4 regions of the Paenibacillus sp. UASWS1643 genome follow, and region 1 is predicted to be linked to each of the others. Evidence: riboswitches for the same ligand, from Rfam matches in the RefSeq annotation. Region 1 holds a riboswitch; each other region holds the start of a gene.
The links. A riboswitch is a leader RNA that binds a small molecule or an ion and turns the genes downstream of it on or off. The one in region 1 is predicted to bind thiamine pyrophosphate.
Positions count from the first base shown of each region.

Region 1 (5,660 bases):
TGGCAGTTGGAAGGCGCATATGGACAACTGCTCACAAAACACTTTAACAGCTTGACCGCAACCTATGAGATGAAACCGAAGTACATGTCTCCTTCCGAAGGTGTTTATGAGTTCGAGGCAGCCGATCAATATGTTCAATTCGCCGAGGAACATGGTATGGGCGTACGCGCACATGCGTTGTTGTGGCATATTGATGCTGCAGAGTGGATGTTCAAGGATCCTCGGGGTAACCCTGCGAGTCGAGAATTACTACTTGCCCGGATTCAGGATTATGTTGAGACCGTCATGACCCGATACAAAGGTAAGATCTATGCCTGGGATGTGGTAAACGAGGCGATTGCGGATAGCAATGGTGATGCCAACGGTTTACGTAAAAGTCCCTTTTATGAACTAATCGGTCCGGATTACATTGAGAAAACCTATGAATTCGCCCGTGCAGCCGATCCGGATGTCAAATTATACTACAACGAATACTTCACGGAAATCCCTGAGAAAAGAGAGCATATGTATCGGTTGGTCAAACGACTGAAAGAGAAAGGGCTCATCGATGGTGTGGGTTTGCAATCTCACTATAACCTGGAATCCCCGCCCATCAAGGAAATTGAAAAAACGATCAACATGTTCGCCGAACTTGGATTGGATATTCCGATCACGGAACTGGATGTTGATAGCGGAATTCCATTTGGTGAAGAGATGTCCGATGAAGTTGCGGTAAGGCAGGCGCATCGATATAAGGAAATGTTGGATTTGTACAAAAAACACAAAGATCACATTTCTTCAGTTACCTTATGGGGACTCCAAGATGAGAAGTCTTACAACAACCAGGCTATGCTGTTTGATTCAGCCCTGAAGGCCAAAAAAGCATACTGGGGACTCGTGGATGAATCCAGCTTGCCTGTGTTGACATAGAGAGCCGTCTCACTTTCGGGTAAACCGGATATCAGGTTGAATTGTCCATTCCATGGGGTGGTATCCAAGCCGGTTCAGAATATGAAGCCGGATTGGATATCCGTGTGACTGATGGCGGTACAAATGGGACACAACCTTATAATCCACTGTACTGGAATGATCGAACACAATCTCAGGAGCAAGATACAAGCAAATACGACGTGATTCAACTCGTCCCTATGCCAAATCTGCACAAGCTGTGCAAGGGATTGTTCAGATTGATGGGAAGAAAGACGCCCTATGGAATAAGGCTGTACCATTTGAAGTAAAACGGTTGAATGAGAGCGAAGGTGCAGAGGGGGGGCCTCACCCGGACGCCTTGTAAGTGCTGTGAAGAAAACAAATAAAGGATATCTCGTAGTAGCCAGAATTCAATTGCATTCACTGACGCCCAAAACAGGAAATGTTCTCGGTTTCGAGCTCCAAATTGACGACAACCAGGGCGGAGGTAAGCAGAACGTAGCCAAATGGAATGATAAGACCAATGAAAGCTGGAGAAATACTTCCCAGTACGGAATACTCACTTTTGTCGGAAAGAACAAACACGGGCATTAAACCATTGGCAGTAGTTGCAAGAATAGAAACCATCATAACAGTGGCTAAAACTCAACCATTGTTGTGATGGTTTTCATCATTTAAATACGTCACTCAAACTGATTATGGGGGATACAATCTGCCTTGACTATATTTAACAGCCCTTGATATACTAAATGGATGTTATTTTCTCTTTTATGCGGATAAGAAAGCAATCAACTACATACAACCGTTTGCGAGGGAGCCTTAACCGGCTGAGAGGGTGTTAAACCGACCTTACCTGATTTGGATAATGCCAACGTAGGGATGCAACGATGAAACGCTGTACTTGGGTAGCTCATGCGAACCCCCTTGTTTTAGTGTATTTGTCTGCGAAACATCCTATGGATGTTTCGTTTTTTTGTTTTAAAATACATACGTACATTATGAATTGGAGGGACATATGTTGACTATTTCAGAGAGACTATATCAGGCAGCACAGCCTGTGTGGAAGGAATGTCTTGAGCATCCCTTTGTTAAAGGAATCGGAGATGGTTCCTTACCGGTCGAACAATTTCGTTATTATTTGCTGCAAGACTACTTGTACCTGTATGATTATGCCCGTGTATTTGCACTAGGTATCGTCAAGTCGCACGACCCCAAATTGATGCAGTTTTTTAGTAAAAACGTAGATAACATCTTGAATGGCGAAATGAAAATTCATCGTTCTTATATGGAGCGATTAGGAATTACAGAGGATCATGTTTTTCAGGTAAAACCTGCACTGAAAAATGCAGCTTACACTAACTATATGCTTTCTGTTTCCCATGCGGGTGGCATAGCAGAAGTACTTGTATCCATTCTGGCCTGCTCATGGAGCTATGCAGAGATTGGTCAAGTTCTTTCCCAAAAGCCAGGTGCAGCTGATCATCCTTTTTATGGTGAGTGGATCACAGGATATGCTTCCTCTGAATACAACAGCAGCAATCAATCCCTTGTGACGTTAACGGATAAGTTATTAGAAGATTGTAGCGAGGAAACGTACCAACGGATGGAGGATATTTTCGTGATGTGCAGTCGCTTTGAGCTTGATTTTTGGGAGATGTCATGGAGGATGGAAAATAAGTAGAATACGTAAAGGAACGGTTGTATAAGCGTGTTTCGTGACGATGCCGAAAAAAGGGCGGATTGTATCCGCCTTTTATTATTATTGAAATTCTTGATACAGGAACATTTTGTTCTCTTGGCTAAAATCAAAAAGGGTGTCAGGACGGTATGTTCATAGCAGTCTGAATGTTTTTCAGATCGAGCTGAATTTGCTCTGCAATATGGTAAGGGTGGTATAGGCCATGCTGCACCATGTAATTTGATATCTTTTCATAAGAGTCTATGGCTTCATCGAGCTGTTTCATCAAAATTTGCTTGATTTCGGGGGTGGCACATTCGGTCACAGCCATGGCGTAGTTTCTGACGCTGCTCTTGGCGTTCATCAAAAAATCCATTGCGATCACGTCATCGGTCAGCGTATTAAGACCAGTCATGTGTTCTAATATTGGGTTCATTTTTTATCTCCTATACAGTCGCTTTAGACAGCACTCCACCGAGCTCCTGAAGCTGCTGTTGTGATAATGTTGCATCTTGTTGCAAAATTTGCTTGAGCTCCGGGTCGGTTACCAGAGCTTGCATGGTCTTGGATTTAGTCATGCAAACCGTCTTGAACGCAGCTATTTCATGTACCTCGAGCATCTCATGCAAAGCGTAAGTGGAATCCATTCAGATTGTCCTCCCATGTATCTATTCATATTTAAGGCTTTAAGATGACTTTAATGCAATCGTCCGTTTTTGTATCGAACACTTCATAGCCCCGCTTGGCCTCGCTGAGCGGAATGACGTGTGTAACAATGTCCCCAGGGTCCACTTTGCCAGACGTAACCAACTCGTACATATATGGCATGTAGTGAATTACCGGGGCTTGTCCGGAACGAATATTCACGTTTCGCTGCATGATGTCTCCGAGCGGGAATCCGTTATAACGTCCGCCGTATACCCCAGTGACTTGAATGGTGCCGCCTTTGCGGACCGCCTGAGATGCAATGATAAATGCGCTCATGGTGCCGCCTTGCAGTTTCATACCGCTGGCCAGAAATTCAAGATCGCTCATCTTGCCGTCCATTCCTACCGCATCGATAACAACATCGGCGCCGCCTTTGGTCATTTCCTTGAGAGTGTTCCCAATATTCTTATCCTGTTCGAAGTTTACGATTTCCACATTGTTTGTTCGCTTTGCATGCTTTAAGCGGTAATCGACATAGTCGACGGCTATGACCCGCTTAGCTCCTTTCAGCCAGCAAAATTTCTGGGCCAGGAGTCCGACCGGACCGCATCCGAGCACGATGACCGTATCTCCATTCTTTACACCGGCGTTATCTACGCTCCAGAATGCTGTCGTCATGGCATCGGCAATCAAGCTTAGCTTTTCGTCAGGTTGTTCGCAGTTTTCGGGAATCTTGAAGTGGGTAAAATTGGCGAACGGGACCCGTAAATACTCGGCTTGCCCGCCAGGATATCCACCGGTCGTTCCGGAGTATCCGAAATATGCGCCCATATCCCCGTGTTGGTTTGACTCGTCACATTGGCTTTCCAGCTGATTTTTGCAAAAAAAGCATTCACCGCATGCGATGTTAAACGGAATGATCACACGGTCACCTTTCTTTACCTTTGTTACGCCGGGGCCTACCTCTTCTACGATCCCCATCGGTTCATGTCCGATGACATAGTTCTCCTGAAGGTTAGGGATCATCCCGTGAATAAGGTGGAGGTCGGAACCGCAAATGGCTGAACTGGTGATCTTTACGATCATATCGTCCGGTTTCACGATCTTCGCATCCGGCACCTCTTTGACCACGACGTTTTTAATCCCTTGATACGTTACCGCCTTCATGCGTTATGTCCTCCAATATGTTCATCTGGGGTCTGATCAAACATCCCTTTACGGGATGTATCATCCGGGAACAGATTCATCTGCCCAATCATCACCGTATTGTTCGCCGAAAGCTGGTCGAGTTGATATTGTTCGTTCAGCTCGTAAGGATGGAACCACTTTTTGCGAATCATGAGCTCCGAGATTTCTTGGTGCATAGCAATCCCTTGTTTAAGATGAGTGTGCAAAAGGGCTCTAACATCCGGTGAAACCGTTTCCGTCAAGGCGATGGACAAATTACGCACACCTTCCTTGGCACGAACAAGGAAGTCCATGGCAAAAGTCATATCTGCCATCTCCGGCATATTTAATGAGTTAATCGGATCTAAATAATCGGTATTCATCTGAGTTCCCCTTAATGTGTTATAGGTGTCGGATTATTTGGAACGGGTACTTGAAAAGGAGCTCTTGCGTAGATTGCTTGCAGCTCGGCGATCTGTTGTATGGATTGAATGACGTCTTTCTGCATTAAGGCTTTTAGCTCTTGGTCAAAGACCAGGCCTTGCATAAGTTTCGACTTAGCGATGCAGAGCGTTTTGAAGTTTAACGCTTCATGCAGTTCCATCGATTCGTGCGGCGCTAGCGTTGGATTAGCCATTTAGAAAGGATCACCTCCTTTTTCATCAAGATTAGATTTTCCAATGCATCGGATTTTATACTAATATGGATCACCGGAGAGATAAGATCCGAATATCCCCATACAGTCGCAGGGATATAAACAAAATCTCAATCCCATACTTATTTCTGTTTAAATGAATGATCTTACTCAAGTAAGGAGGAGTTCACGGTGCCCAATAAAAACAAAATTGACCTAGCCACCGAAAATGCAAGAAAACCGGCAGAAGGTGCACTTAACTCGAGTGGTAGTAATACGGGAGCAGCATGCATCTAACGCGGTTTCTGAGGTGCAGACGGCTTTAAATCAGGCAATAAGCTCGTTAAATGAATCTGATGCAACAAATTCACAAGCGTTGGAGATCGTCCGGCAGCAATTGACCCGAGCAGATGAATTTTTAGATCAAGCGCTAACTTCAGCAAATGCATTACGTCTGCCGGACCAACAATAAAACGGTTTTGGTACTGATAAGCTTGGCAGATTTTTTCCTTCTTTTCCGAATTTTCTCCGATACTCTCTGCATGGGGAATTACCCTTCGTTGACGATCGGAGGAAGCATTTTTCCTAGAACACATATATTTACCGTCAACATGCTTCGGCTTA
Region 1 covers NZ_VXKZ01000115.1:731,702-737,361, reverse strand. Annotated here, with positions in the region: gene FE296_RS27660 (endo-1,4-beta-xylanase) at 1-909, shown strand, start outside; partial or broken gene FE296_RS27655 (hypothetical protein) at 945-1,217, shown strand; partial or broken gene FE296_RS27650 (sugar-binding protein) at 1,270-1,503, shown strand; TPP riboswitch at 1,710-1,807, shown strand; gene tenA (thiaminase II) at 1,925-2,590, shown strand; gene FE296_RS27640 (spore coat protein) at 2,727-3,023, opposite strand; gene FE296_RS27635 (hypothetical protein) at 3,034-3,234, opposite strand; gene FE296_RS27630 (zinc-dependent alcohol dehydrogenase) at 3,266-4,402, opposite strand; gene FE296_RS27625 (spore coat protein) at 4,399-4,785, opposite strand; gene FE296_RS27620 (spore gernimation protein GerQ) at 4,797-5,039, opposite strand; gene FE296_RS27615 (hypothetical protein) at 5,302-5,508, shown strand.

Region 2 (5,660 bases), on a different contig from region 1:
TCGGTTGGATAATACATAGACCCGATCAGCTAGCAGCAATGCTTCTTCGATATTATGGGTGATGAACAGCACCGAGCGGCGGTTCTGTTCCCAGATATCGAGCAGCCAGCGCTGCATGTCGCTACGTGTCAGTGCATCCAGCGCGCTGAAAGGTTCGTCCAGCAGCATGAGTTCCTGCGGACTGAGCAGGGCGCGCAAAAATGCAGCACGCTGCTGCATTCCGCCCGACAGCATATGAGGATAGGCTTGCTCGAACCCGGCAAGACCCACGCTGCTTAACCACTTACGAGCTTCTGCAAGTGCTTCGGTCCGAGGGGGAGCACTTGAAGCTACTTCTCCAGCAAGCAGTACATTGTCTTCAATGGTACGCCATGGGAAAAGGGCTGGCTGTTGTGGCATATAACTAATCTTGCCACGCTGTCCCGTCACATTCTGACCGTTCATAAGCACTTGGCCTTCCTGTGGCTTCAGCAGACCGCCGATGATATGGAACAGGGTGCTTTTGCCACAGCCAGAAGGTCCAACGATAGCAACAAACTCGCCTTGCTCCACAGTCAGGGACAGGCCGTTCAGAACCGGTAACCTGCTCCGCCGTTCACGGAATGATGCATGAACATTAACAACGTCCAGTGCAGGTGGAACCGGAGCAGGAGTCGTGTTGGCAGGTCGATCAGGCTTAGCTGGGTGGAGTTTTTCACCGTGCTTTTGCTCCATTACACTTGCTCCTCGTCCAGGCTGGACTTGTTCGTCCTGTTGCCGATTCATATGGTCATCACTTCCTAATATACAGATTACATTACATGCTTTACTACCGCTTCTGTGGCCGCCAGCGCACGAGCAGCTTCTCCAGAAGGGCAATGAACAGGAAGAGCAGCAAGCTGAGCGCGACAATAATCATGATCGCCACGAATAGGCGGTCCGTGCGATAAGCCGACTTTTGCAGCATCATATAATAACCAATACCCTTGTCTGCGCCAATCCATTCGGCGATGATGGCACCCATCACGCTATAGGTAGCAGCGATTTTGACACCGGAGAACACGGATGGCAGCGCATGGGGAAGCTCCAGCTTCCAGAAGATATGATGACGTTTGGCACCAGCCATGCGCATATAGTTCATCATCGCCGCGTCAGTACGGGTCAAGCCGTCCATAGCCGCCACCGCAACGGGGAAGAAGCAGACGAGGATAATGGTAATCAGCTTGGGCAACAGCCCGAATCCGAACCAAATTAACAGGAGCGGCGCGAGCGCGATGGTTGGGATATTTTGACTAAGAATAAGTAAAGGGTACAGGGCCGACTTGAGAAAAGGAACCAAATGCAGCACCATTGCAATCAGTAATCCGACCGCTGTTCCAGCGGCGAATCCGATAAGCGTTAACTGAATGGTTGCGGAAGCGTGCATGCCAAGCCGTTCGGCCTGAGTTGCCGCTTCGCGGGCGATATCGGACGGTGCAGGCAGCATCCATTTCTCAATATGGAAGAGGGAGACAGCTCCCTGCCATATCGCTATAAAGAGAATAACCGCCACAATGGGCGGCCATACACTTTTGAAATAGGTATGCATTAGCGATACTTCTCCGTCAGGGTATCCATGCTTAAGCCAGTAGGGCTATGGGCGATTTTGATCTGGGAGATGATGCTTGGACTGCCAGCCTCCACGAGTACCTCGTGCATTTTACGGACAACCTCCAGCAGTTCCTCCAGTTCCCCCTCCATTGTGGTGTCGAGCGCGTTCACCTGATATTTTAGGCCGGATTGCTGAATAACTTCAATGGCGCGATCTACGTAAGGATAAGAGTTCTCGCCATTTGGCGTTTTCGGAATAACCTGAATGCTAAGTAGTGTGCTTGCCATGAGAGATCACGGCTCCTTTCGTGATATATAAAATGAACCAATGACTGTTACACTTGCCACTTCGATGACAGAATAACCTTCCAATCGCTGTTATCCCCAGATTTTTTTGATTCCCTTTCTCTAAGGGAAAATCCGGTGATAAAGGCGACCGCTTCGCTTTTTCACGTTATTTCTGTCCTCTCCGTCCTCGTGTAAATATTAAGTTCGTTTTATATGAGAAATTTTATTGGGGTAAAAACTCGTTTGTGTATGCCTTGCTCACGTCGACCTGTTCATCCAGCAGTTTTTTGCTGAACATCCAGTCGGTGTAATTCTGCCACACTTCCTGTTTTTGTTCTCCCCAGCGTGGGGCATCATCCGTGTACTTTGGACTAAGCCATTTCTGGCTTGCCGACACTAATTCCTTATCCAGATCCGGTACGGCCTTGATCAGAATATTCGCTGCGTCTTCGGGATGATCAATTGCGTATTGATATCCTTCTGAAGTGGCTTTCAGGAATGCTTTCACCAACTCAGGGTCGTTCTGAATCGTCTGCTCGTTTGTTACGAGGACAGGCGTGTAGTAATCCAATGCATCTGAATAATCCTTCACATACAACATGTCGATGGGTTCCCCGCGCAGTTCGGCTTCAATACCCGTCCAGGCGTAGAAAATCCATGCAAAATCAATGTCCCGTTTTACTGCGGTGAAAAAGTCGGCGTCACCCATATTAATGTTTTTTACTTTCGATACATCGGCTCCGTCGCCTTCCATGATGGATTGCATCACGGCTTCTTCGACTGGGGAACCCCAACCGCCATAGGTTTTACCTTCAAAATCTTTCGGTGACTTGATATTCCGATCCGTCGGAGCAGCGAACCCGGATGTATTATGCTGAATAACTGCTGCAATGGAGACCAATGGAACACCCTGTGTGCGGGCTTGAGTTACACTCTCCTGATAACTTACGCCAAAAGGCACTTCATTCGAGGCAACCATTGTATCTGCGCCACCGGCACCTGGTTGTACAATCTCTACATTCAAGCCCTCAGCCTTGTAAAATCCTTGATCCACAGCCGCATACAGGCCGGTATGATTCGTATTTGGTGTCCAGTCGAGCACCACTTTAATATCTTTCAGGGCGGCAGTGTCACCTTTGTTGCTGCTTTCCGTATTTGTGTTGCCGTTCTGACCAGCTGGGGCAGCTTCTTTGCCACCACATGCGGCTACAGTCACCATAAGCACGCATAAGAGCAACAATCCCATCGTTTTACGCCATTTCATCTGTGGTTCTCTCCTTCGGTATGTCCGGCCGATTGGCACGGGGTACTCCTTGGCTTCATATCCAATCATCTTGCATAAATCGACAGATTTATACCAGTTGAGATCTGGATAACGTCACTTTTTTTAGCTCTCTGGCTATATAAAAGAACATTAAAAAAGCGTCCCGTAATCCGGGACGCGTGCAGGCGTTAGAGAGGTGGCGTTCAGCATAGGGCTGTGCCATTTCGATATACTCCGATTCCTACGCTGGCATGATCCAGATCAGGTCTAAGGGTTAGTATCTTGGTGGGATACACTCTCAGCCGGCCAATTCCGACTCCCCTGGGAAACTATGAAGTTACGGGCATTACTAGGTGTAATTATAGGTCAGAGGCCCATTCGTGTCCAGTCAGGAACTGGATGGGGACACGTATGAACTTATCAAACAGGCCGTTATACATATGTATATCAGCCTGTTTAGATGTGTTATTTTCAATAATTATCGTGGTGAATCCTATAAGGAAATCTGGCTGAGTGCAAAAGCATCGGATAGTGGGTCATAGCCTAAGTGCTGAAGATCCGGAAGGCTCCCAACAAATACTTAGATCAAATCGGATGTTTGATATCTCGTCGCATAAGGGCTGTTTTTCCTATTTCAGTGATCAGCTTTTGCCGTTTGACCTTGACCGGGGTCGCTTGATTTATTTAAAAAACATAATTTAGATACAAAAGGAGATAGTACTGCTATACAAATAATTACTTTTTACATAAAAATGGGGGCGTACTGAATGATCCTTAAAATCATATTCGCAATTATTCTGTCCTATTGTATCTACGTTTTTTTCACAGCTTACCTTTTATTTTTGGTTCCGTCTCCAGCTACTATTGAAAATACGGATATGCAAAAATCGATAACAGAAGGAAGTACAACAGATCGCGTATTGCTCTTGGAGGACGGCTTTCAATCCGGTCAGGTGAGAATCCAGACCATTCGAGAGGCGAAAACAAGCATCGACGTGGCTTATTACTCCATTCAAAAAGGAAAAACATCTAAACTCTTTTTTGCTGCTTTATTCGATGCAGCTGATCGGGGTGTTCATGTTCGAATCATTTTAGACGGGATTTTTCACAGCATGCGTGGAGAATTGCGTGATATTCCAGATGCCATTGCAGCTCACCCCAATGTGGAATTAAGATATTATGAACCACTCCACATATTTATGCCATGGACATGGCATAACCGTCTGCATGACAAGATCCTTCTTGTCGACAACACATATGGCATCATTGGCGGCCAAAATATTGGTGATAAATACATGGCATTGCAACCCCCAAAAGACTATGTATTCGATCGGGATGTCCTTGTTTACAATCCAAATCATAATACGAACAGCACGGTTGTTGAAATGAAAAAATATATAGATCGGTTATGGAGCCATCCATTCACCAAACCAGAAAAACATACAAAACGTCAGCATCATGCAAAAGGGTTAAAAGAACTGGCTCAGCTGGCTCAGTTATATAAAAAAGCTCAGGCTCAGAGCGATCCTTTTGTTAAAGTGTTGCCGAAGGAATGGGCTCAAGAAACTCTTCATTCCGACCACGTCACTTTCATTCACAATCCAATCCAAAGGCTGTATAAAGAACCGATCATGTGGAGAGCATTTGTTCATTTCGCCAATCAAGCAAAGTCGAAAGTGTACCTTCAGACGCCATATGCCATTCCTACCAAGAAAATGATGAAAGCCGTACATCTGTCGATGAATCCAGAAACAGAATGGGTCATGCTAACCAATTCAATCCAGCAGACCCCTAACCCTTTGGCTTTCGCGGGATACTTAAGTTCTAAGAAGCGGTTACTTGATACCAATCTGGCCATTTATGAATACCAAGGCCCTTATTCCATACACGGCAAATCATTTGTTATGGATGATTACCTCAGCATGGTTGGTTCGTATAACCTTGATCCCAGATCTGCCTTTCTAAATACAGAATCTGCTGTGGTCATTTCTGGTTCTGCATTCGCCGACCAACTAACAGAGGCTATGGATATCAAACGTGCACACAGTACGCGTGTGAATAAAGGTGACTATCCAGCAGAATCTACGAATCAGAAAGGCTCTGTTTTCAAACGAATGGCAATCACAGCTTTATCCAAACTGTCTTTTCTCTGGAAATTTATGTTGTAGTAAAAGAACCCACAATCTTGGCATGGTTCTGATCATGTCCATGTATGGAATGATCTCGGCATATCTCGCTGATCAATTAAGTGGGTCATCCGTACTCCGTACGTATCTCCATACAATCGCTCGTAACTTCAGCCTGGCGCTTCCATATCAGTTGATCGTTCTGGGACCACTCGTGCGATATGTATTTGGTAAATTCATCAAGGATAACGGGCCTGTAATGCCTGTCGTTAACAAAAGTGTGTGATTCGGTTGGCCATAAGTATTTCCTGGGCAATCTTGTGCAAATGAATAGATCGTATTCTCACCTGTAATGAAAGGTGATCTGAGGCAAAGATAGGATACTTTTCACCATGATTACAGCGCTAACGAAT
Region 2 covers NZ_VXKZ01000107.1:112,568-118,227, forward strand. Annotated here, with positions in the region: gene FE296_RS13905 (ABC transporter ATP-binding protein) at 1-765, opposite strand, end outside; gene FE296_RS13910 (ABC transporter permease) at 809-1,567, opposite strand; gene FE296_RS13915 (thiamine-binding protein) at 1,567-1,857, opposite strand; gene FE296_RS13920 (ABC transporter substrate-binding protein) at 2,081-3,121, opposite strand; TPP riboswitch at 3,342-3,454, opposite strand; gene FE296_RS13925 (phospholipase D-like domain-containing protein) at 4,000-5,289, shown strand; gene FE296_RS13930 (DUF2798 domain-containing protein) at 5,312-5,533, shown strand.
Region 2: it holds a riboswitch for thiamine pyrophosphate, as region 1 does, so the genes downstream of both, FE296_RS13920 (ABC transporter substrate-binding protein) here and tenA (thiaminase II) in region 1, are expected to answer to the same signal.

Region 3 (5,660 bases), on a different contig from region 1:
AATACGGAATATCAACCAGCTCCCCTCCCCCCTGGCAGATACACCACCAAAGTTCAAAGAGGTCTGTTGTTCATCCACGTTCATTCCCACAATTCACCCTTACATATTGTAATTCCATGTTCTCTACGCTGGCATTACCCAGATCAGATGTACGGTCAGCGGCACAAGGCCACTCTCTCAGCCCAACTTCATTGAGCTCCCGGTTCACTTATTTCATTGCTTCTAATGTACATCAGTTGGGTATTTGTGGCAATGGTCTCTACAAAAATCAAAATTTGGCATAGGAAAAGGCATCCCCCTGGATGCCTTTTGGACATACTTCACGATGTGAAATAGCTACCTTATCCGTACACGCCTTCAATCCGTATTCCAAGGTATCCCAGTTCTTAATATTGCGTGTTCCCTGACTGGCTCGTTTTCCCTGAAGCAAACCCCTTGAACAACGTTGGTACTTTGGAATAACGGGTATTCGTAATTTTCCCTTGTGATGTACTGCTGTCTGTACGCATAATCGAATCTTTCACATTGGAAATGTTGGAGTTATCCAGCGTCATGTTAACTGCAAAGGAAGTTCCACCATTTTGGCGAACCAGTTTGCCAATATCATCTGCACGGAAATTTTTGATGTTAATTGTTCCAGCTGCATTCATCTGGAACACTTTATCATAAGCCTTATACGCTGCCCCACCGGTAATGTTAACCGTTCCAGCCGACTTCAATGTCAGTGCATCCTCGCCCACGTCCTGCCAGACTACATTCGATATATTACAGTTGCCATAACAGTGAACACCATCAGCAGCTGGTGATCCAATGTTTACGTTTTTGAGCGTGGCCCCTGCCTCCAGACGGAAGACTGGCTTCTGATTTTCTGCTTGAGATCCGTCGCCCAGTGTGGAAGGATTGGCTACAAATGTTTTACCTTGGCCGTCATAGGTCGTGCCCTTTGGAACCACAATGGTTGAATTTACAACGGTAGGTGCAGCCGCAGCCGGAACGGCACCAAATATAGAAGCAACCAAACCAGCGGACAGCAACAACGTCAACATTTTTTTCATTACTTTATTCCTCCCTTATTCTCTCGTTATTTGGTATTGTACAAGCCTGAGCTTGTCCTGGAAGATCGTCAGAGGTGCACCTCTGTCCGACCCACAACCTAATCCTACCAAATAAGGAAGGTGACTAGAATAATCATTAGATCAGATATATTATGACATCGCACAATGCCTGTTATATCCGCATTTTTTGCATGCCAGGTCTATCAAGCAATATGCTCATATCAACCTCTGGTATGCTCATTTGTAACGTATGTACCCCTCACTTGAATACCCGATAACAAAGAAAGACCACTACATTTGTCTCCAAATGTGTGATCTGAATGGCTCCTAGCTTGCTTATATAAGATGTCAGGCTCCAAATCTCTGACGATAACCGCACTTTCGACACAACTCTTCCACAGCTTCCCGCCTGGAGAAGCCATATACCAGATTGTTCGCTCGCTCACCCTCAATAATCTCCGAGAATGACTTCTCGTGCACATTACCCAGGTTAATTACACCCTCGCCATCGAGACAGCATGGAACCACCGTTCCATCCACAAGCACAGCTGCCTGACCACGCAATGCATGGCAGAAGCCTTTGCCGTCATCTTCAGGTGCATCCAGACTTGGCCACTGGAACTCATGGTCCTGATTCAGGTATACATTCGGGGCAATTTTGACCCCGCTGCCTGGAACTACTTTTTCCTCAATGCGGAAGTCCAGATTGAACTCACGTTCCAATACTTCAAGGGTCTCCCGATTTCGATTCATCTGAGCATTTGTGAAGTTATCTTGCGTCAGATTCCACAGTCGGAATGAGATGATGACATTGTGCTTAACGGCCTCGTGTACAAAGGACAAAATGTTGCTCAGGTATCCGTCACGGTCGGTTGAACCTTCATGCCCATCGAAGCTGTGCAGGGAGAAATTCATCTGCCGCAGTGCCGGTTTGCCAAGCAATTTATGCTGAGTCTTGGGCAATAGTGTACCATTCGTTGTAATGTTCACCTTGAGTCCCTTCTCATGTGCGGAATCGAGCAACAGATCTATTTTGGGATGCAACAAGGGTTCACCTTTGACATGTAGATAAATATGATTGGTGTGTGGTTTAACTTGTTCCAGTATATTGTTGAAGACTTCAGGGTCAATGAATCCTTTGGCACGCTGCGTCTGTGGACAGAAGCTGCAAGCCAGATTGCAGATACTCGTGATCTCAATATATACTTTTTTGAACGTTTTCAACTTGGGTCCCCATTCTGCCTAGGAGGGAGAACAATCCCACCTGCATTTTGTGATCCGGCCTATACGGGCCATCCCTATTATATCGGGTTCATGAGCCGAGGTAAATCAGAGAACTGGTTTATCTGGTTGTGTCAAAATGATTTGGCTAGTGCCAAATTTACAGATTCAATCGCATGAATACGTGTTGTATCAAATAATGGAACTTCTGAATCCTCTACTTTTACTAATAATCCAATTTCGGTGCAACCTAATATGATCCCCTCAGCTCCATCATCAACTAGCCTTTGGATCACCTTTTTATAATAATCCCTTGATAAGGGCTCAATTTTCCCTAAACATAATTCCTCATATATTATTTTATTGATAACTTTTCTATCCTCTTCATTCGGTATCAAAACCTTAATACCATTAAATTCAATTCGTTTTTTATAAAAGTCTTGTTCCATCGTATATTTTGTGCCGAGTAAACCAACCATACTTATTTTGGACTTATGAATTTGATTTGCTGTTGAATCAGCAATATGTACAATGGGTAAACGCACTTTTTCTTCAATATGTTTAATCACTTTATGCATCGTATTTGTACAAATTACAATCATTTCTGCTCCTGCCTTTTCCAAAGACTGAGCAGCATTCCCTAATAATTCACCAGCACTTTCCCAATCACCTTCAGCTTGATAACGCTCGATTTCTTCAAAATCCACGCTATATAAAATGCATTTGGCTGAATGAAGTCCTCCCAATTTATTTTTCACTTCTTCATTAATAATTCGATAATATTCTAACGATGACTCCCAGCTCATTCCACCAATAAGACCAATCGTTTTCATATACACTCCCCCTTCCATTTAATACATTCCGAAAGCAGCATATAGAAATTTAATAGATATTGTACCGTATCTATCTGATTAAATAAACCTGCCCCAGTAAGAGGAATAGAGGGACCTGGAGCAATTCCGGCAACGGCTTATTGCTTCTACCCGAATGATCTGGCTGTACAATCCGAATAATCTGACCGGACCATTTTCACGACTGCTTGGTTTACTCAATCATATTCCCTCCCATGTCGTAATTGTCTTGGACGAAGCGTATTATGAATCCGCAGAAAGCCAAGATCAGTACTCACATTCTTTCCGAGCGCCCCCTTTACATTCCACTTGCATGTGATATATGCTGAACACACAACTGCATATCTTGAACATTGCACTAGGGGAGCCTTACGGCTGAGACGAATCGAATGATTCGGACCCTTTGAACCTGATCTGGATCATACCAGCGGAGGGAAGTGGAGCGGCCTTTCAGTAAGCGGATTTTTTCATGTTGATAATGAAATTTAATGTGAATTGAACTTACAGACCCACTCATTTCTCCGGAAATGGGTGGGTCTTTTTCGCGTTCTGCGGGCAGATCAGAAGGTGTAATTAAAGATCCCGCAGTTTGAAGTTGAATTTGGAATAACAAGGGGGGACAAAACGAGATGGATAATAACATAACCATTCACAACATGAGCTACGCTTTCCCGGGAAAAAGGGATTCCCCCGTGCTCTCCAATGTGTCGATGCGTGTAGCCAACGGCGAATTCGTCTCGCTTATCGGCTCCAGCGGCTCCGGTAAAAGCACCCTTTTCAAGCTGCTGGCAGGCCTGCTTGAGCCAACCCATGGAACCATTGAAATTCCTTGGGTCCCTGAAGGAAAGCGACTGGGGCAGGTGGCCTACATGCCACAAAAGGACCTCCTGTTATCCTGGCGAACCGTCATGGAGAATTGCATGCTCCCCGCTGAACTTGCTCCAGAACGGCAGGATAAGGGAAGAATTCGCGCGGACATTCTGGCTGGGCTCGACAGATTTGGCCTATCCGGCTACGCGAATGCTTACCCAGACGAGCTGTCGGGTGGCATGCGCCAGCGTGTCGCGCTGCTTCGTACTTTGCTGACAGGTGGCCAACTCATGCTGCTGGATGAACCATTCGGCGCACTCGATGCCTTAACCAAACGGGAGATGCATCGCTGGTTGTTGGAACTGTGGGAAGGCCTGGGCAAGACCGTGTTGTTCATTACGCATGACATTGAAGAGGCGCTGCTGCTCAGTGATCGGATTATCCTGTTAACCCCGGGGCGCCAGGGCCAACAGCTACAGGATTTGACGGTACCTTTGCCACGTCCAAGACATTCGGACATGATCTACGAACCGGCGCTCGTTCAGATGAGACGACGACTGGAGGAACAATTGCATGCGAGAAGGTAACTTGGGAGACTGCATGAAGGATAGCGTAAGGCGTTGGCTTGCCCGTTATGGTCTGTTTCTTTGGCTCCTGCTCTTGCTGCTTGCCTTCTGGGAATGGATTGTGCGTATGGGATGGGTGCCCTCCTTCATCATTCCAGCCCCAACGGCGATTGCCAGCTCCCTGTATGAGCATCGCTACCTCCTGCTGGCTACACATCTGCCTGCTACCTTGATGGAGGTTGTCGTTGGTTTTGGCTTGTCCATAGTGACTGGAATTACGCTAGCGACAGGCATGCATATGAACCGATCGATTGAAAAGGCCTTGTATCCCTTCATCGTAATCAGTCAGACGATCCCGCTGATTGCCCTGTCCCCCGTCTTCATCCTATGGTTTGGCTACACGCTGTGGAGCAAAGTCGCCGTGGTGTTCCTGATCGCCTTCTTCCCCATTGTGGTCAGTACCTACGATGGACTTCGCCAAGGCGATCCAGAGCAGCGTGAACTGCTGCTCACCATGGGTGCCAGCAAGTGGGATATTTTTTGCAAACTCCAGATTCCACTTGCACTTCCCTCTTTTTTCTCGGGGCTAAAGATGTCTGTGGTGTACTGCGTGGTTGGGGCAACGATTGGCGAATGGCTCGGTGGCAGCAAAGGTCTCGGATACTTCAGCCGCCGCATGTCCAGCAACATGAACACGGATGCGATGTTTGCAGCTATTGTGCTGTTATCCCTGCTCGGGATCGTTTTGTTTGTACTGATTGCCTGGCTGGAGAAACGGTTTAGCATCCAGCGTCATCGTCAATGGAGGCAAAAGAAAAGTTGAATGATCTTCGAGAGAAACTTGATTTAAGTATAGGAATTACGGTTTCCAAAACATACTTATGTACAATTTCAGCAGCAAACTTCAATCAGTACATTGTCACATTGTCGTTAACATGCTGTTGCCCATTTTCTACAAATCAAAACGATGAAATGAGGAACTTCATTTATGAATAACAAAGGTATATACTCCCTGCTTCCCATCATGCTCATTAGCCTTTTGCTGATAGTCAGTGGGTGCAGCACCACGAATACCAGCAATAACACGCCAACAACAGACTCTGCAACCAATGCACAACAAACAGACAAGTCTGCAACCGAACCAGCATCAGACGCCA
Region 3 covers NZ_VXKZ01000113.1:387,630-393,289, forward strand. Annotated here, with positions in the region: gene FE296_RS21950 (pectate lyase) at 387-1,055, opposite strand; gene FE296_RS21955 (radical SAM/SPASM domain-containing protein) at 1,404-2,279, opposite strand; gene FE296_RS21960 (aspartate/glutamate racemase family protein) at 2,411-3,109, opposite strand; gene FE296_RS32910 (hypothetical protein) at 3,188-3,328, opposite strand; TPP riboswitch at 3,478-3,580, shown strand; gene FE296_RS21965 (ABC transporter ATP-binding protein) at 3,757-4,524, shown strand; gene FE296_RS21970 (ABC transporter permease) at 4,511-5,326, shown strand; gene FE296_RS21975 (ABC transporter substrate-binding protein) at 5,492-5,660, shown strand, end outside.
Region 3: it holds a riboswitch for thiamine pyrophosphate, as region 1 does, so the genes downstream of both, FE296_RS21965 (ABC transporter ATP-binding protein) here and tenA (thiaminase II) in region 1, are expected to answer to the same signal.

Region 4 (5,660 bases), on a different contig from region 1:
GATACGGGATCTGTTGCAATCCGGTACCATTCAGAACAGGGAACAACAGCTTCATGATCTCCAGTGTAGGCTGACGCGGGAGATCGATCTGGTTGTGAATGTTGTGGTACAGCGTATCTGGCTCCAGCAGGAACGCACTGTCCAGAATCATTGCATCCACTTCTTTCGTAATAAGTCCAGTTTGTAGCGCCGTACCGGCACCCATGGAGAAACCCCAGACAACCAGTTCCTGCGCACCGCGCTGCTTGGCGAACTGGATTGCACCCAGCAATTGCTGTGACTCAGCTTTGCCACCTGTGGCTACAGCTTTGTTCACCTGTGAGGCGAAGCCATAATCGAACATGACCACGTTAAACCCAAGTTGATGGGCATAGTGTGCCAGGTCATACATGGGTACCCATGTTTCTTCACGATTGGCACCATAGCCGTGACTGAAAATAATCGTTTTGCTTGCAGCATTGTCAGCAGGTATATACCAACCCTGCATCGTTCGGCTGCCATCTGCTGCCGGGAACGTGATGTCTTCGTACTTCATGTTCTTGGCCTGCATCGGATTGGAGAAGACTGGTGCTACCGTTGGATTGGATAATACCCATGCGATGTAACCATGCAGTGCAATAAAACAAAACAGTAGAAAAAATACAACGGAGAGCAGCAACGCTACGATAATATGTTTGAACCGAATCAGCCTCGGTGATAGGGAAGAGGGCAGATCGGACACTTTTGTTTGCAGCGGGGCTTCGCTCTGGGATGTTTGATACATGAATGCCCCTCCTTTGAAGTTCAGTTGAAGATAACAACGACATGAAAAGAGAATTGTGTCGATTTCAGAGCCTGCTTCAGAGCGATATCTTAATGTAATATATCTTTATCGTATGTTCCAGTATAGTCAAAGTCAATTGATTGAGGGCATTTGTTACGCAATTGTTATATAGTTCTTAAGATATATGGGTAACATTACCTTAGTGTGTAAATTACAGGGGATTAAGTCTTATAAAAAGGAAAAATTTACACATTGGCCTATTTCGATTTTGGCTCTTTTTGGTTTACAGATGAGACCGTTTCTCATATAATTTATGTAACCAAGTTTCATGTGATGAAACATGAGGAGGGCATCATGCCATGGAAGATCGCAAGTTAACCGTCCGGGCTGTAGAACGGGCGCTGGATATATTATTATGTTTTACCACACGCAGTGATCTGGGACTCACCGAAATTGCCAGTCAGATCGGCCTGCACAAAAGTACAGTACATCGTTTGATGGCTACGCTGGAGGATCGAGGGTTCGTGATCCGCGATGCAGCAACAGAGAAGTACCGACTTGGCATCCGAATCTGGGAACTGTCGGCTCATATGTCTCGCAGTGATGATCCCGCTATTCTACTGTTGCCTGCGATGGAGCGACTGAGAGATCGATTGGGGGAGACCGTGAGTCTGTACCTGCGTGATGGCAGTGAACGGATACGGATTCAGGCTGTGCAAAGTGATCAGGCGATTCGTCGAGTCGCTCCCGTCGGTGTTAGACTCCCGCTGTCTGTGGGCGCTTCCAGCAAAGTCTTGATGGCGTTTGCCACGGACGAGGATCGTGAAGAACTGATGAACGGGCCGGAATGGCCGGTGTTTATCGATCCAGCGGTGTATTTGGCACAGATGGGAGACATCCGGGATAACGGATATGCCACGAGTTACGAGGAACGTGAGCCGGGAGCTGCGGCGGTATCGGTGCCGATTATGGATCGCAGAGGCAATATTGCAGCTGCGCTCTCGGTCTCAGGACCTGTCAGCCGACTTTCGCAGGAGACATTGCATGAATACGCACCAGTGTTGAAGGATGCTGCTACGCAGATGGGACTCATGTTATCCTGATGCTGATGTAAGGTTTTTCTCCAAATTGAGTTGGTGTTCTGGAATATAAAGGTTGTTTTTATGTTCCGGTTGCGCTACTCTGTAATGGACGGCCCAGCGGGGCCAGCTTCAATGAATATGAACGGCGGCATGTGTGTGCCGCAACTTGTTAACGTTACTGGGGGAGTCCGAACTGTCCGGACTGAGACGGAATCGCATGAGATTCCGGACCCTTTGCACCTGATCTGGATCATACCAGCGTAGGGAAGTAATCGGCGATATGACCACAACCACCACATGATGTGACCCTTGTAGGGCTCCGTTAAGGAGCTGCATGAAGGTGCATTATTGGTGATGGACATTAAAAGTCGGTTCCTTCGGGGACCGGCTTTTTTATATACAGTGAACGGGCGATATAGCACGTACTCCATCGACTTCTTTTTCAATAACCTGCGAAATTGGGCTTGGATGATGAGAGAGAAGTCACCATAGATCCATGATCTGTGGTAACCTCCGTTCTGTTGTTAACTGTACATGAAAAGTGTCTCTCCTGGTCTGGCGTAGGATCGCTCTTTCTTCTCTGCATTGCGCATGATTTGGGACAGGTACGTAAGCGAGCTAATGAAGATACCAACCAAACAAGCGATGAACACTGAGGAGGAGACAAGCGAACATGAGTACAGGAAATCAAACGGGACAACAAGCGATGGAACAGGAACATAACGATCAGCAGGTGGAAAAAGAAACAGGAGCGGCCGGACGGGTTCAGCCCTTTCCGGGTAGCCGCAAAGTCTACATTCAGGGCTCACGGCCGGACATTGCTGTACCGGAGCGTGAGATAGCCCTTCATGACACGAATACTCCCCAAGGGGTGGAGCATAACGAACCGCTGCGTGTCTACGATACGAGCGGCCCCATGACCGATCCCGCATTTCATGCGGATATCCGTGCAGGTCTGCCAGCCCTGCGAACCCGTTGGATCACAGAGCGTGGCGATGTCGAAGCTTATCAGGGCCGTACGGTTAAACCGGAGGATAACGGACTGAAGCCCGGAGGGAAGAAAGCCGGCACCGAAGAGTATCCCGGATTACGTGGCAAACCCTTGCGAGCACAGCCAGGACGCTGTGTGACCCAGATGCACTACGCGAGACAGGGAGTCATCACGGCAGAGATGGAATTCGCCGCCATTCGTGAAGGCGTGGAACCGGAATTTGTGAGGCAGGAGCTGGCGAGTGGACGGGCCATTTTGCCATCCAACATCAATCACCCAGAGAGTGAGCCGATGTTGATCGGTCGTCATTTTCACGTGAAGATCAATGCCAACATAGGGAACTCTGCCGTATCCTCTTCCATCGAGGAAGAGGTGGAGAAGATGACTTGGGCAGTACGCTGGGGATCGGATACGGTGATGGATCTGTCCACAGGCAAAAACATTCATACCACCCGGGAATGGATCATCCGTAATTCTCCTGTGCCCATTGGTACGGTACCGCTGTATCAAGCGCTGGAGAAGGTGAATGGCGAAGCTGAGGCGCTGACCTGGGAGTTGTACCGTGACACACTCATAGAGCAGGCAGAGCAGGGTGTGGACTACTTTACGATTCATGCAGGCGTGCTGCTGCGTTATATCCCGATGACCGCCAAGCGGATGACAGGCATTGTGTCTCGCGGTGGGTCCATTATGGCAGCATGGTGCCTTGCGCATCATCAGGAGAATTTTTTGTACACCCATTTTGAAGAAATCTGCGAGATTATGAAAAGGTATGATGTGGCGTTTTCGCTGGGAGATGGACTTCGTCCAGGCAGTATCTACGATGCCAATGACGAAGCTCAGATGGCAGAACTGGCTACGCTTGGGGAACTGACGCAGATCGCATGGAAACATGATGTGCAGGTGATGATCGAAGGCCCGGGTCATGTGCCGATGCATAAGATCAAAGAGAATGTGGATCTACAGATGGAGATCTGTAAAGAAGCACCGTTCTACACACTTGGGCCGCTAACGACCGACATTGCGCCAGGATATGATCACATCACGTCTGCCATTGGGGCAGCCATGATTGGCTGGTTTGGCACGTCCATGCTCTGTTATGTTACGCCAAAAGAACATTTGGGCCTGCCCAACAAGGATGATGTGCGGGAAGGGGTCATCGCCTACAAGATCGCGGCCCACGCCGCCGATCTGGCGAAAGGCCATCCACGTGCTCAACGCCGGGATGACGCATTGTCCAAGGCACGCTTCGAGTTCCGCTGGCGTGACCAGTTCAACCTGTCATTGGACCCTGAACGTGCGCTGTCCTACCATGATGAGACGCTGCCAGCAGAAGGAGCCAAAGAAGCTCATTTCTGCTCCATGTGCGGACCGAAGTTCTGTAGTATGCGCATCACGCAGGACATTCGGGCCTTTGCTGCGGATAAAGGATTGTCCGAGAATGAGGCTGTAGCAGCGGGCATGCAGGAAAAGGCCGAGGAATATCGGACACGGTCCTAGGCGCCGTTACAGCGCAAGCTGGGCAGTCTGACATCGTTTGAAGGTGAGAATACTGCTATCATATCGTCTTCTTCATCTTATTGATCAGCTTCCTGATACTTTTTATCAGCATTATGGTTGATTGTCTAGCAGATGTTTAATAAAATGAATGTAAGTAAACACCAATAAGAGTAGCCAGGCCAATGGCTACTCCTGCACAGCATTTGCGGTGGGTATTCCTCCGAGTGCAGCAAGTTCAGATGAAGTGACCCGTCAGGCCGTCAACCTGTGGCGGGTCACTTCTTTTTACGATCGATGTATGTCAGAAGCGCAATAATTAACATCGCGAACACGATTACGTCGTTAAAAGAGAAGTTCATAGGATCACCTCCCACTGGAGGCAAGCCTATTTCCCACCACAAATTGGCTGTACATAGTGATTATACCATTTGAAATGCCCTTCTTCGAGAGCGTTTTTATTTTGCAAAAGGAGCCAATATAGTAGGTTCACATTTTTTTAGTGAGTGTAATATGTCACTCCAAATCCGCTACTACTGTCGAACCACACCCAAATTCTTCTCCAAATACTCCGCAAGCAATGCCAGCGGACTATGGATCGCAATGCCTGTGTCTGCTGTAACCTGTGCAGCTGCGGGAGCCATAGACAGTTGGGCTGCCACTACCGCTTTACCCGGATAATTTTCAGCGATCTGCTGTAAGCCTTCACGTACCGCTTCGAGATACCCTTGCTGATCTCCACGCATGATCAGCTCGAATGTCCCTGGGATGCACATCGCTTCCGTCTGAGCTGTCTGGGAAACGTGTAGCTGCCCACTTCCATCCTCTTGCTGTAACGCCTGATTCACCCGTGCCATCGTTCCTTCAATGGTTGCGGGGTTGGTGAAAACGATTATGTATTCTCCGGATACTCGCCGCATCTCCTGCAATAGCGGATCATCTATGCCGATCACAGGCACAAGGACCTGTTTGGCTTCTTGCCCCAGTACTGTCGCAAAGAGGGTACACGTGACCAGAATGGCATCTGCATGACACTCAGCGATCCAGTGGAGCGTCTGGGCTACTTTCTCGTGGATAATTACATCGTTAAAGTCAGCGTCATGTTTAAGACGATCCAGTCCTGGATCCACGTAATGGACCAATTCAACTTCATAAGCAGCAAGCGTCTCTTCAATTAAGGCGATGTTGGAATAGTGTGCGTGAAAACAACCAATGGTGATCATAGGCTAAGTCCCCTTTTACAGTTCGTATAATGTGATGGAAATCGTAGATATTTAAACCATTATAGAAACATGCCTGAGAACTGTACAGGTGTGTGCTACTCAAC
Region 4 covers NZ_VXKZ01000092.1:75,442-81,101, reverse strand. Annotated here, with positions in the region: gene FE296_RS03855 (alpha/beta hydrolase) at 1-763, opposite strand, end outside; gene FE296_RS03850 (IclR family transcriptional regulator) at 1,123-1,866, shown strand; TPP riboswitch at 2,016-2,129, shown strand; gene thiC (phosphomethylpyrimidine synthase ThiC) at 2,552-4,336, shown strand; gene FE296_RS03840 (aspartate/glutamate racemase family protein) at 4,867-5,556, opposite strand.
Region 4: it holds a riboswitch for thiamine pyrophosphate, as region 1 does, so the genes downstream of both, thiC (phosphomethylpyrimidine synthase ThiC) here and tenA (thiaminase II) in region 1, are expected to answer to the same signal.